Bradyrhizobium diazoefficiens: one gene and its partner. The protein of the gene in region 1 binds, or shares a complex with, the protein of each later gene. Links are inferred from orthologs where the notes say so. Each region holds a gene or a part of one and is shown on either strand. Other genes may lie near its edges.

Region 1 (5,735 bases):
AGCAAACTTGAGGCTCGCCAAGGGGACGTCGATTGGCCGTCGGCCTCGACGGCGGGCGGGATTCTCAAACGGGCGGGACTGGTGAGCAACCGTCGGACCCGGCGGCGTGCGCCGCCGCGCATGGGGCAACTGACGGTGCCTCAGCATGCCAACCATGTATGGGCGCTCGATCACAAGGGCTGGATCCGCCTGGGCGACGGATCTCGCGTTGAACCGTTCACGGTGACCGATGGCTTCAGCCGCTATTTGATTAGCCTGGCGGCGACGGGCAGCACGCAACATGCCGAGTGCCAACCGCTGCTGGAGCGGGCGTTTCGCGAGTACGGCTTGCCGCAGATCATCCGCTCCGACAACGGCTCGCCGTTCGCCTCGACCGGAACCACGGGCCTGACGGCACTGTCGGTATGGTGGATCAAGCTTGGCATCCGCCATGAACGGATTGATCCCGGCCATCCACAGCAGAACGGCCGCCACGAGCGTTTTCACCTCACGCTTCTGGAGGCCATGCAGCCGCCGCCGCCGACCCAGGCCGCGCAGGCTCGTCGCTTCGCGGCATTCGTGCGCGACTACAACGAAGAACGACCGCACGAGTCACTTGGCCAGCGCCCACCTGCCAGCGTCTATCAGCCTTCGTCTCGTGCGATGCCGAGGCGGCTTCCGGAGCCGGATTATCCAGCCGAAGCCGCGGTGCGCCAGGTCCGCTCCAACGGCGAGATCAAGTGGCGCGGCGAACTCATTCACATCTCCAGCGCTCTCATTGGTGAGGCCGTTGCCGTCGAGGAGGCCGCCGATGGGCAATGGCAAGTGCGCTTCTTCCACATACCGATCGGCATCATCGACCAGAAAACACGCAGGCTGCGGCGCTGCGCTAGCGCAGCGCCGCAGCCGACCAAACCATGAACGATTGTTACCTATCCATCCGGTCTGTTTTGTTACCCATCCATCCGCTGGACAACTCACTGAAAATCTTGGACTAATGCTCCACTTCCCCTTGACCGTGCGTTCGCCATCGCCATCTGCTAGTGGATGGAGCACGCGCCGGCCTTGAACTGGCGACGTCTGGAGAAACCCATGTTCATTCAAACCGAACCCACCCCCAATCCCGCCACGCTGAAGTTCATTCCCGGCCGCGTCGTGGTCGACGGCAGCCCGATGGAATTTTCCAACCGCGAAGCGGCCACGCGCTCGCCGCTCGCCGAAAAGCTGTTCGACGTGCCCGGCGTCACCGGCGTGTTCTATGGATCGGACTTCATCACCGTGACCAAGGCGAGCGGTGAATGGCAGCAGCTCAAGCCCGCGATCCTGGGCGCCATCATGGAGCATTACATGTCCGGCGCGCCGCTGCTCGCCGGCGGCGAGGCCCAAGGCGATGCCGATCTCGACGACGAGGACGAGTTCTTCGACGAGGCCGATGCCGAGACGGTCGACATGATCAAGGACCTGATCGAGACCCGCGTGCGGCCGGCGGTCGCCAATGACGGCGGCGACATCACCTTCCGCGGCTTCAAGGACGGCATCGTCTATCTCAACATGAAGGGCGCCTGCTCCGGCTGCCCGTCATCGACCGCGACGCTCCAGCACGGTATCCAGAACCTGCTCAAGCACTTCGTGCCCGACGTGGTCGAAGTCCGGCCGATGTGATTAGAGCGCGAATGGCGAGTAGCGAATGGCGAATGGGATTTCGATCGGCTAGACTGATCGCCATTCACCACGCGCCATTCGTTCTTTCATGCTGATCCTCGCCATCGATACTGCGCTCGACGCTTGCGCTGCAGCCGTGCTCGACACCGAAACGGCCGAGCTGCGCGCGCGGGAATCGCTTCCGATGAAGCGCGGTCACGCCGAAGCGCTGATGCCGCTGATCGCGCGCGTGATGCAGTCGGCCGATCTTACCTTCAGCTCGCTGGACCGCATCGCCGTCACCGTCGGTCCCGGCAGCTTCACCGGTCTGAGGGTCGGCATCTCGGCGGCGCGCGGGCTTGCGCTTGCGGCCGGCAAGCCAGCGGTCGGCCTGACCACCTTGTCGGCCTATGCCGCGGCCGTCGTGGGCCAGAGCAAATCGGCGCCCGTGATCTCCGCGATCGATGCCCGGCATGATCACGTCTATTTCCAGATCGTCGCCGGCGACGGCAGCCAGCTGGTGCGGCCGGGAATTGTCCCGATCGACGAGGCGATCGCGGCCTCACAGTTCGGCGCCCCGCATCTGGTCGGCAATGCCGCAAACCTCCTCGCCGGGCGCTGGCCGAAGGACGCGCCGCAGCCTGTTGCGGTGGACGCGCAGCCCGCGCCCGGCATCGGCTGGGTCGCCTGGCTCGGTGCCGCGGCCGATCCCGAGACCAATCCGGCGCGGCCGTTCTATCTGAAGGCGCCCGACGCAAAGCCGGCCGCACTGCCGCCGCTCGCAGCGCAAGCCGCAAACTCATGATGAAGTGGTTTTCGGAATGGTGGCGCGGCGGCACGGCCGCCGTCGAGCCCGCGTCCGCGCGCGACGCTGCACGGCTGGCACAGCTGCACGGCGCTTCCTTCGCGCACGGCTGGGGCGAAGGCGAATTCGAAAGCATGATGACCGAGCGCAACACGCTGGTGCATCGCTTGCGCCTCGGCCGCAAGACGATCGGCTTTGCGGTGTCGCGGATCGGCGCAGACGAAGCGGAAATCCTCTCGATCGCGGTCGATCCGTCACATCGCGGCCGCGGCCTCTCCCGCACGCTGCTGATGACCCATCTCGGTCATCTCGCCGGGCGCGGTGTGCGCACGATATTTCTCGAGGTCGAGGAAAATAACCAGCCGGCGCGGCGGCTCTACGAGAGGGCCGGATTCATGGTGGTGGGGCGCCGCGAACGCTACTATAAGCAGCCGAACGGGGAACAATTGGACGCCCTTCTGATGCGGCGTGACTTGTCGTAACATTGATGGCAGAAAGCGGCCCGCCAGGCAGACAACCATGACCGCACTGAAACCTTCTTCCGCATCCAAGGCGTCCGGCATCGAGGCGCGCTGTGCCGCCACCGGCATGCGCATGACCGAGCAGCGCCGCGTCATCGCCCGCGTGCTGGCCGAGGCGGTCGATCATCCAGATGTCGAGGAACTCTACCGGCGCTGCGTCGCCGTCGACGACAAGATCTCGATCTCGACCGTGTATCGCACCGTGAAACTGTTCGAGGATGCCGGCATCATCGAGCGTCATGATTTCCGCGAGGGCCGCGCGCGCTACGAGACGATGCGCGACAGCCACCACGACCACCTGATCAATCTGCGCGACGGCAAGGTGATCGAGTTCACCTCCGAGGAGATCGAGAAGCTGCAGGCGGAGATCGCCCGCAAGCTCGGCTACAAGCTCGTCGATCACCGGCTCGAGCTCTATTGCGTTCCGCTCGACGACGACACGCCGACGTCTTGATTTGGCATGATCTTGTCGGAAAACCGCTTCACACTTTTCCGGATCATGCCTTAGTGCCGATCGACCTCATCATCTTCGATTGCGACGGCGTGCTCGTGGACAGCGAGGTGATCTCCTGTCGCGCCCATGCCAATGTGCTGACCCGGCATGGCTATCCGATCACCTCGGAGCAGGTGTTCGCGCGCTTCCTCGGCCGCTCCAGGCGGCAGGCGAACGCCGAGATCGAGACCGAGCTCGGCCGCAAGCTGCCGGAGGCCTATCACGGCGACCTGCAGGACGAGCTGCACCGCTCATTCGAGGCCGACCTCGAAGCGATCCGCGGCATCCATGATGTGCTCGATGTGGTGACGCAAGCCGTCTGTGTCGCCTCGAGCGGCTCGCATCAGCGCATGCAGGTGAGCCTGGGGAGCACCGGGCTCTACGAGCGCCTGGCGCCAAACATCTTCTCGGCTTCGCAGGTGACAAACGGCAAGCCGGCGCCCGACCTGTTCCTGTTCGCAGCGCGCGAAATGGGCGTGCCGCCCGAGCGCTGCGTCGTGATCGAGGACAGCTTGGCCGGCATTGCCGGCGCCCGGGCGGCCGGCATGACCGTGTTCGGCTTCTGCGGCGGCAGCCATTGCGGCGAAGGCCATGCCGAGGCCCTGCACCGGGCCGGCGCCGACCTGACCTTTGCCGACATGCACCAGCTGCCGGAGCTGGTCCGGCGGGTCGAGGCGGACGCCGTGGCGGGCTAGGCGCCACAGTCATTCCGGGGCGATGCGCAGCGTCGAACCCGGAATCCAGAGGTTTTGGCGAGATTCCGGGTTAGCGACTGCATCGCGCCCCGGAATGACGGCCCAAATGGCTGCCTTCGCTGGATTTTTGGCCCTCCAACCTATATCTGAGGGCGGTCCTCCACCTCAATTCGGGTTCCATGACGCCGCCGCGCAAGCTGCACATCAAATCATATGGCTGCCAGATGAACGTCTACGATGCCCAACGCATGGTGGACACGCTGGCGCCGGAAGGATTCGTGGAGACGGCCAGTGCCGAGGACGCCGACCTCGTCATCCTCAACACCTGCCATATCCGCGAAAAAGCCTCCGAGAAGGTCTATTCCGAGCTCGGCCGGCTCCGCGTTGCCAAGGACGAGGCCGCGCGCAACGGCCGCACCATGAGAATCGCGGTCGCGGGCTGTGTGGCGCAGGCCGAGGGCGAGGAGATCGTGCGCCGTGCGCCCGCGGTCGACGTCGTGGTCGGCCCGCAGAGCTATCATCATCTGCCTGAGCTGTTGAAGCGCGCCGGCAGCGAAGGCCGCGCGATCGAGACTGAATTTCCCGCGGCCGACAAGTTCGGCTTCCTGGCCCAGCCGAAGCCCGACGCGATTCGCGCGCGCGGCATTTCCGCCTTCGTCACGGTGCAGGAAGGCTGCGACAAGTTCTGCACCTTCTGCGTCGTGCCCTATACGCGCGGCGCCGAAGTCTCGCGTCCGGTCGCGAAGATCGTCGACGACGCGAAGCGGCTGGCCGACAACGGCGTTCGCGAGCTCACGCTGATCGGCCAGAACGTCAACGCCTATCATGGCGATGGTCCTGACGGAAAGACCTGGCCGCTCGGCCGGCTGCTCGAGCACCTCGCGACAATTCCCGGCATCGCGCGGCTGCGCTATTCGACCAGCCACCCCCGCGACGTCGATGGCAGCTTGATTGCAGCCCATCGCGATCTCGACGCCTTGATGCCGTTCGTGCACCTGCCGGTGCAGTCGGGCTCGGACCGGATTCTCGCCGCCATGAACCGGAAACATACCGCCGATGATTATCGGCGTGTCATCGACCGTTTCCGCGCCGCGCGCCAAGACATTGCTTTTTCATCGGATTTTATCGTCGGCTTCCCCGGCGAGAGCGAGCAAGATTTTCTCGCCACCCTCGCGCTTGTCACGCAAATCGGCTACGCTGCCGCGTATTCGTTCAAATACTCCGCCCGGCCGGGAACGCCGGCCGCGGACATGCAGGAGACGGTGTCCCCCGCCGAGATGGACCAGCGATTGGAGCGGCTCCAGGAACTGATCGACAGCCAGCAATCGGCCTTCAACAAGGCTGCGATTGGCTCAACGGTCGACGTGCTGTTCGAACGTCCGGCGCGCAAGCACGGCCAGATCGTCGGCCGCACCGCATTCCTCCAGCCTGCCCATGTGATGGCCTCGTCCGACATCATCGGACAAATCCTGCCGGTCAGAATCGACAGCCTCGAACGCTACAGCTTCCTCGGCGAGCTCGCCACACCGCGCACCGCGGGCGGGCCCGCTTTATCGCAAGCCATCGGAGCCTGAACCCTTGCCCAAAAGCGCATCGGATTC
Region 2 (5,915 bases), 350 kb from region 1 along the record:
CCCCGGGATCATCAGGGGCGCGGACAATCGGGATGACGGCCTGGATCGGCACTGGCGCAGGCTTGCCAAGGTCGGCCCGGGTCCGGAACACCGGCGTTTCCGCAACCGGCGATGCTTCGGCGGTGTCGGCCGGCTTGACCGGCTCCGCGGGCGGGACCGCCGGCTCATCCTTGGCGACGTCCTTGGGCGCCTCCTTAGGCGTTTCCTTGACGACTTCCTTGGCTTCAGGGGGCGAATTATCCTGGGCGGCCGGCGCCGGAACCGGGGCGGCGGGCGGTTCCACCGGGCTTTCGGCCGGCGCCGCCGTCACCCGCTTCGGCGGCGGGGCGGCCAGCATGGCCTCCTCGAAGGCCGAGGATTCGATCGTGGCGCCCTTGTCGGAGGGAAGGCTCGCGACCGGCGTTTGCCACTGGAAGGCGTCGAGGCGGCCGGTGACCGGCGAGACCGGACGCCAGCGCTCGCTGACATAGCCATCCGCAGTCCAGGCTGGGTCGTGGCGGGCACGCACCGCGCGCAAGGTCCAGGCGCGGGCGCGGCCGCCGTCGCCATGCTCGGTGCGCTCGAGCTCGGCCATCAGCAGCGCCACACGCTGAGTGGGGTCGTTGACGTAGGGCGCGAGCACCTCGCGCGCGCGGGCAAACTCGGACGCGTCGATCGCGGCGCGCGCGATGGCGAGCTGGCCCTCGATATGGCCGGGCCTGTCGGCAGGCGTTTTCGCCGCAAGCGTCTCGACCCGCTGCAAGCGCTGCCGCGCGGAATCGCCCAGCTTCACATGCGCGTAAGCGTCGGCGAGGTCAGGATGCGGATTGGCGAGCCAGGCGGCCTCGACCAGCTTCATGGCGCGGCGCACCTGATGCGCCTCGCTCTCGAACTTCGCGGCGAGCACGGCGGCCGGCACCAGGGTTGGCGCCAGCTTGACCGCCTCCATCACGCTCTCGCGCGCGAGATCGCGGTCCATGGTCTCCAGTTCCAGCGCGCGCGCGGTGAGCAGCACGCCCCGCTGCCGGCGGTAGGCCGACTTGTCAATCAGACCCGCGGACAGATTTGAATCGAGGATCGCGAGCGCGCCGCTCCAGTCGCCGCGGGCGCAGCGGAAACCGAGCACCGCATGCGAAGCCCAGGTCGAGGACGGCGACAGCTCGAGCGCCTCCTCCGCGATCATGACGGCGCCGACCGCATCGTCGGCGCGCTGCGCCTCGATGAACAGGCCGCGCAGGCCGAGCAGGCGCGTATCCTCGCGCTCGGCCATAGCGCGGAAGACGCGCTGGGCCTCGTCGCGATCGCCTTCGAGCTGGGCCGACTGCGCGTGCAGCAGCAGCGCGAGCGGATCGTTCGGGGCAAGCCGCCGCGCCGATTCGGCGTGACGGCGGGCAAGGCCAATGTCGCCATGGCCGATCGCGAGCAGGCCGTGGGTGATGGCGTGGCGGCCGCGCGCGTGACGCTTTTCACGGCTGCGGCGGCGCAGGCGTCCCGGCGCGCGCCAGATCATCGTCAGGATGCTCCAGACCAGCACGACCGCTGCGGCGAAGACGCCAAGCAAGAACACAAACCGCGGCAGCGTCGTTGTAGCGCGGAAACCGCCCGCGGTCAGGACGAGATCGCCGGGCTGGTCGGCAACCCAGGCCGCGCCGGCCGCTGCCAGCGCAATCAGGACGAGGAAGAGGACGATGCGAAGCATGGCGATCCCTATACGCGCCGATTGTTGCGCGAACCTTATTGAGCAGGCTTGCCCGGACCAGATTTGGCGAGATCCGCCATGGCGTCGTCAGCGAATTTGCGTGAGGCCGCGAGCGCGGCGTCGCGCGCATCGGTCTTGTCGAGCCAAGCCTGTGCCGGCGCACGATCGGCTTCAGCCAGCGTCTTCAGCTCGCGCCGCGCCTCGACGAAATCGTTGCGGAGCGCCGCGGCCGTGACCCGCGCAACGATCGCGCCGCGATCGTTGCCGACCCCGTCGGTGCGCTCGATGCGGACCAGCTTCGATGCTCCGGCCTGGAGGCGCTCGACGATACCGGCACTGGCGGCCGGCGCCTCCGCCGGCGGCGAGAGCTTTGGCACGATGTTGAGCAGCTCGCGGCTCAGCGCGACCGGCGTCGGGATGCCTGTCGCTGCAAAAGTGTCGAGCGGCTTCAGCATGTCGGGCTTGGCGGTGAGCGATCGCGCTGCGGACAGCTGCGACTGATAGGGATCACCGTGACGAACGGCGACATCGAGCAGGGCCGCCGCCACGACGTAGCGCAGCGGCTTGTCGTCCAGCGCCTTGGCATCGGCGATCTTCTCGCCTTGCTGCGCGAGCTCGGCCCGTTCGGTCCTGCTGGCGCGCTCGAGCTGCGTGATGCGCTCGTTGAGCGCGGCAAGATCGGCCCCGGCAGTGCTAGGCGCAGATTTGGCGTCGTTCATCGCGCTCGCGGTCTTGTCGAACTGGGCGTGCAGATTGGCGATGTCGCTACGCAAAGTGCCTGCAGATTTTTCCAGCGCGTCGATCCGCGCCACCAGGGCCGGATCGGCGGCGGGCTTGCCTGCCTTCGCTTCGACCGCGGCAACACGACCCGAGAGCGCATCGACGGTCGCGCTCGTCACTTGCGGCGCAGCGGGCGGCGCCTGCACGGCGGGCCAGCCCAGCAGCCAGCCGACCGCGATCACGAGTGCAGCGGCGACAGCACCAGAGAACGGCGCAATGACCCAGGGCGAAATCGGCGGCGAGGGGGAAGCGGACGCGACCGCGGCTTCCGCCTCAGTGTGCGCCAGCTCAGATTTTGCCTGCTCGGGCTCGGCGTGCTCCGGCGCCGGTTCAGCCTCGGGCTCACTCGCCACATCCTGCGGCTGGGTCGAGACGTCAGTCGCCTCAAGGTCGATGGTCGGCGGGGTGCGCTTGGCACGGCCGGACTCGGGAGCCAATCCTGTATCTTCAGGCTTGTCGTCGGCCATCGTGACGGTTCCTCACACTTCCATACCAGAGCGGACCCGATTGCGTCGGATTCGGCCCGACCTCTTACGCCAAACGGGTGCGCAAAGCACGCTCCAAGGTTTCAAATAAGGCATTTTCGTCCGGCGTCGCAGCAACCAGAACCTGCGACGCACCCGCATCGCGCAGCACCGCGGCCACGTTCTCGGACAGGCAGCATTGCGGGATCGCCAGCGCCGAAATTTCGACGCCTTCGTTCCGCGCCGCATCCAGGAACGCCCGCGCGCTGCGCCGGGAGTAATGCAGCACCGCCTCGATCCCGTGGGCGGCAAAGCCCTCGCAGACCTCGCGCGGGAAAATCTTGATCGGTGCCATGCGATAGGCCGTCTGCGTGACCACGCTAAAGCCCTCCGCGCCGAGCTCGCCACCGAGATCACGCGACAGATCCGCACCCGCGAGATAAAGCAGCGTGCTTTTTGTCTTCAGCAATTTGTCGCGCGCACTCTGCACCACCTTGTCGCGCAAGGACGCGGCATCGCCGCCGGCGACGATCACCTCCGTGAAGCCAGCATCGCGCGCCACGTTGGCGGTGTGCTCGCCGACCGCAAACAGCGGCAGCTCCAATAGGCCAAGGTCGCGCAATTGCGGCGCGACGGCACGGATCGCATTGGCGGATGTCACGATGACGGCGCCATAACCCACCTCGCTCTCGTCATGGAACGCCACCGGTTCGAACTTGAGCACCGGCGCGAGCAGCACCGCATGTCCCCGCGCGCGCAAATTGTCCGCGGTCTCCTCGTTGTCGGGATCCGGCCGTGTGACAAGAATGGACATCGCTGGTGTTCCCGAACCACGGCGCATTGACGAGGATGGCTGCGCGTGACGATTGCGCAAGCCGACCCCGGAATGCTACCGCGTTACCAGAACTCTGCTTTCCGGATGAGCGCAAGGGCGCAAATTGGATAACAATTCGCCAATGCTGGTACTGGGCATCGAAACCACCTGCGACGAGACCGCCGCGGCCGTGATCGCGCGCGCGCCTGACGGTACCGGCAAGATCCTGTCCAACATCGTGCGCTCGCAGGTCGAGGAGCACGCCCGCTTCGGCGGCGTCGTGCCGGAGATCGCCGCTCGCGCGCATGTCGACCTGCTCGACGGCATCATCGACCGCGCCATGAGCGACGCCGGCATCGGCTTCGCCGAGCTCGACGGCGTGGCAGCGGCCGCGGGACCGGGGCTGATCGGCGGGGTCATCGTCGGGCTCACCACCGCGAAGGCGATCGCGATGGTGCACGACACGCCGCTGGTCGCGGTGAACCATCTGGAGGCGCATGCGCTGACGCCGCGCCTCACCGATGGGATCGATTTTCCCTACTGCCTCTTTCTCGCCTCGGGCGGCCATACCCAGATCGTCGCCATCACCGGCGTCGGCCAGTATGTGCGGCTCGGCACCACCGTCGACGACGCGATCGGCGAGGCCTTCGACAAGGTCGCGAAGATGCTGGGCCTGCCCTATCCCGGCGGCCCGCAGGTCGAGCGTGCGGCGGCGAACGGCGATGCAACGCGCTTTGCGTTTCCAAGGCCGATGCAGGGACGTCCCGACGCCAATTTCTCGCTGTCGGGATTGAAGACGGCGGTGAGGACCGAGGCGAGCCGGCTGGCCGAAATCACGCCGCAGGACATCAGCGACCTCTGCGCCAGCTTCCAGGCCGCTGTGCTCGACTCGACCGCCGACCGCTTGAGCGTCGGCCTGAAGCTCTTCCGCGAGCAGTTCGGTGCGCCGCGCGCGCTCGTGGCGGCCGGCGGCGTCGCCGCCAATCAGGCGATCCGCGGCGCCCTGCACGATGTCGCGCAGCAGGCCGGAACGCAGCTGATCATGCCGCCGCCCGCGCTCTGCACCGACAACGGCGCGATGATCGCCTGGGCCGGCGCCGAGCGCCTCGCGCTCGGCCTGACCGACACGATGGAAGCCCAGCCGCGCGCGCGTTGGCTGCTGGATGCGAACGCGACGGCACCGGCGGGTTACGGCAAGACACGGGCGGGATATTAGCCATGACCGCGTTCCAGTCCGTCGCAGTGATCGGGGCGGGTGCCTGGGGCACGGCGCTCGCGACTGTGGCCGCGCGCGCCGGGCGGAACGTGACGCTGTGGGCACGCAATGCCGAGCATGCGGCACGGATCGCATCGACCCGCGACAATCCGCGGCTGCCCGGCATGCGGCTGGCGCCGGAGATCATCGTCACGCACCAGCTCGCCGAGGCCGCACGTGCCGACATGATCCTGATCGCGACCCCGGCGCAGCATCTGCGCGGCGCGGTCAACATGCTGGCTTCGCATCTGGCAAAGCCGGTGCCGGTCATCGCCTGCGCCAAGGGCATCGAGCACGGCACCCACAAATTCATGACCGACATCATCGCAGAGGCCGCGCCGCACGCGCAGCCGGCAATCCTGTCGGGCCCGAGCTTTGCCGAAGACGTCGCCCGCGGCCTGCCGACCGCGGTGACGCTGGCGGCGAAGGACGAAGCCTTGGCAAGCGCGCTGGTGCTGGCGCTGGGCTCGCCGACCTTCCGTCCCTATCACTCTACCGACATCCGCGGCGTCGAGATCGGCGGCGCCGCCAAGAACGTGCTGGCGATTGCGGTTGGCATCGCGGTCGGGCGCAAGCTTGGCGCCTCCGCCCAGGCCGCCCTGACGACCCGCGGCTTTGCCGAACTCACGCGGCTCGGCCGCGCCCTCGGCGCGCGCAGCGAGACGCTCACCGGCCTGTCCGGCCTCGGCGATCTGATCCTGACCTGCGCAAGTCTGCAATCGCGCAATTTTGCGCTGGGCCTTGCGCTCGGGCGCGGCGAGCAGCCGCCCGCCGGTAAGCTTGCTGAAGGCGAGTTCACAGCCCCGGTGCTGATCGAGCTGGCAGCTTCGCAAAAGATCGAGATGCCGGTATCAGAGGCGGTCGCGGCGATCCTGAGCGGCCGAAGCACGATCGACGCCGCGATCTCGGGGCTGTTGACGCGCC

The links.
Region 2: the proteins of tsaB (region 1) and tsaD are in contact, whole or in part, in a solved structure (PDB 4WQ4), measured with the Escherichia coli proteins. The link is inferred for Bradyrhizobium diazoefficiens from one-to-one orthologs.

The regions. Positions count from the first base shown.
Region 1 is NZ_CP067100.1:30,133-35,867, forward strand. Bases 846-3,577 are described here. They hold tsaB (tRNA (adenosine(37)-N6)-threonylcarbamoyltransferase complex dimerization subunit type 1 TsaB), read left to right. Parts: upstream 846-1,729; coding sequence 1,730-2,425; downstream 2,426-3,577. Other genes in these bases: JJB99_RS00115 (IS481 family transposase), read left to right, coding at 846-900; JJB99_RS00120 (NifU family protein), read left to right, coding at 1,072-1,641; rimI (ribosomal protein S18-alanine N-acetyltransferase), read left to right, coding at 2,422-2,907; JJB99_RS00135 (Fur family transcriptional regulator), read left to right, coding at 2,945-3,400; JJB99_RS00140 (HAD family hydrolase), read left to right, coding at 3,454-3,577. Outside these bases: more of JJB99_RS00115, read left to right, coding at 1-845; more of JJB99_RS00140, read left to right, coding at 3,578-4,134; tRNA (N6-isopentenyl adenosine(37)-C2)-methylthiotransferase MiaB, read left to right, coding at 4,314-5,708. UniProt on the Escherichia coli protein: Required for the formation of a threonylcarbamoyl group on adenosine at position 37 (t(6)A37) in tRNAs that read codons beginning with adenine.
Region 2 is NZ_CP067100.1:384,266-390,180, reverse strand. What follows is about bases 3,004-5,915. They hold tsaD (tRNA (adenosine(37)-N6)-threonylcarbamoyltransferase complex transferase subunit TsaD), read left to right. Parts: upstream 3,004-3,878; coding sequence 3,879-4,952; downstream 4,953-5,915. Other genes in these bases: JJB99_RS01765 (NAD(P)H-dependent glycerol-3-phosphate dehydrogenase), read left to right, coding at 4,955-5,915; JJB99_RS01775 (uroporphyrinogen-III synthase), read right to left, coding at 3,004-3,736. Outside these bases: JJB99_RS01785 (heme biosynthesis protein HemY), read right to left, coding at 1-1,678; JJB99_RS01780 (COG4223 family protein), read right to left, coding at 1,714-2,925; more of JJB99_RS01775, read right to left, coding at 2,990-3,003.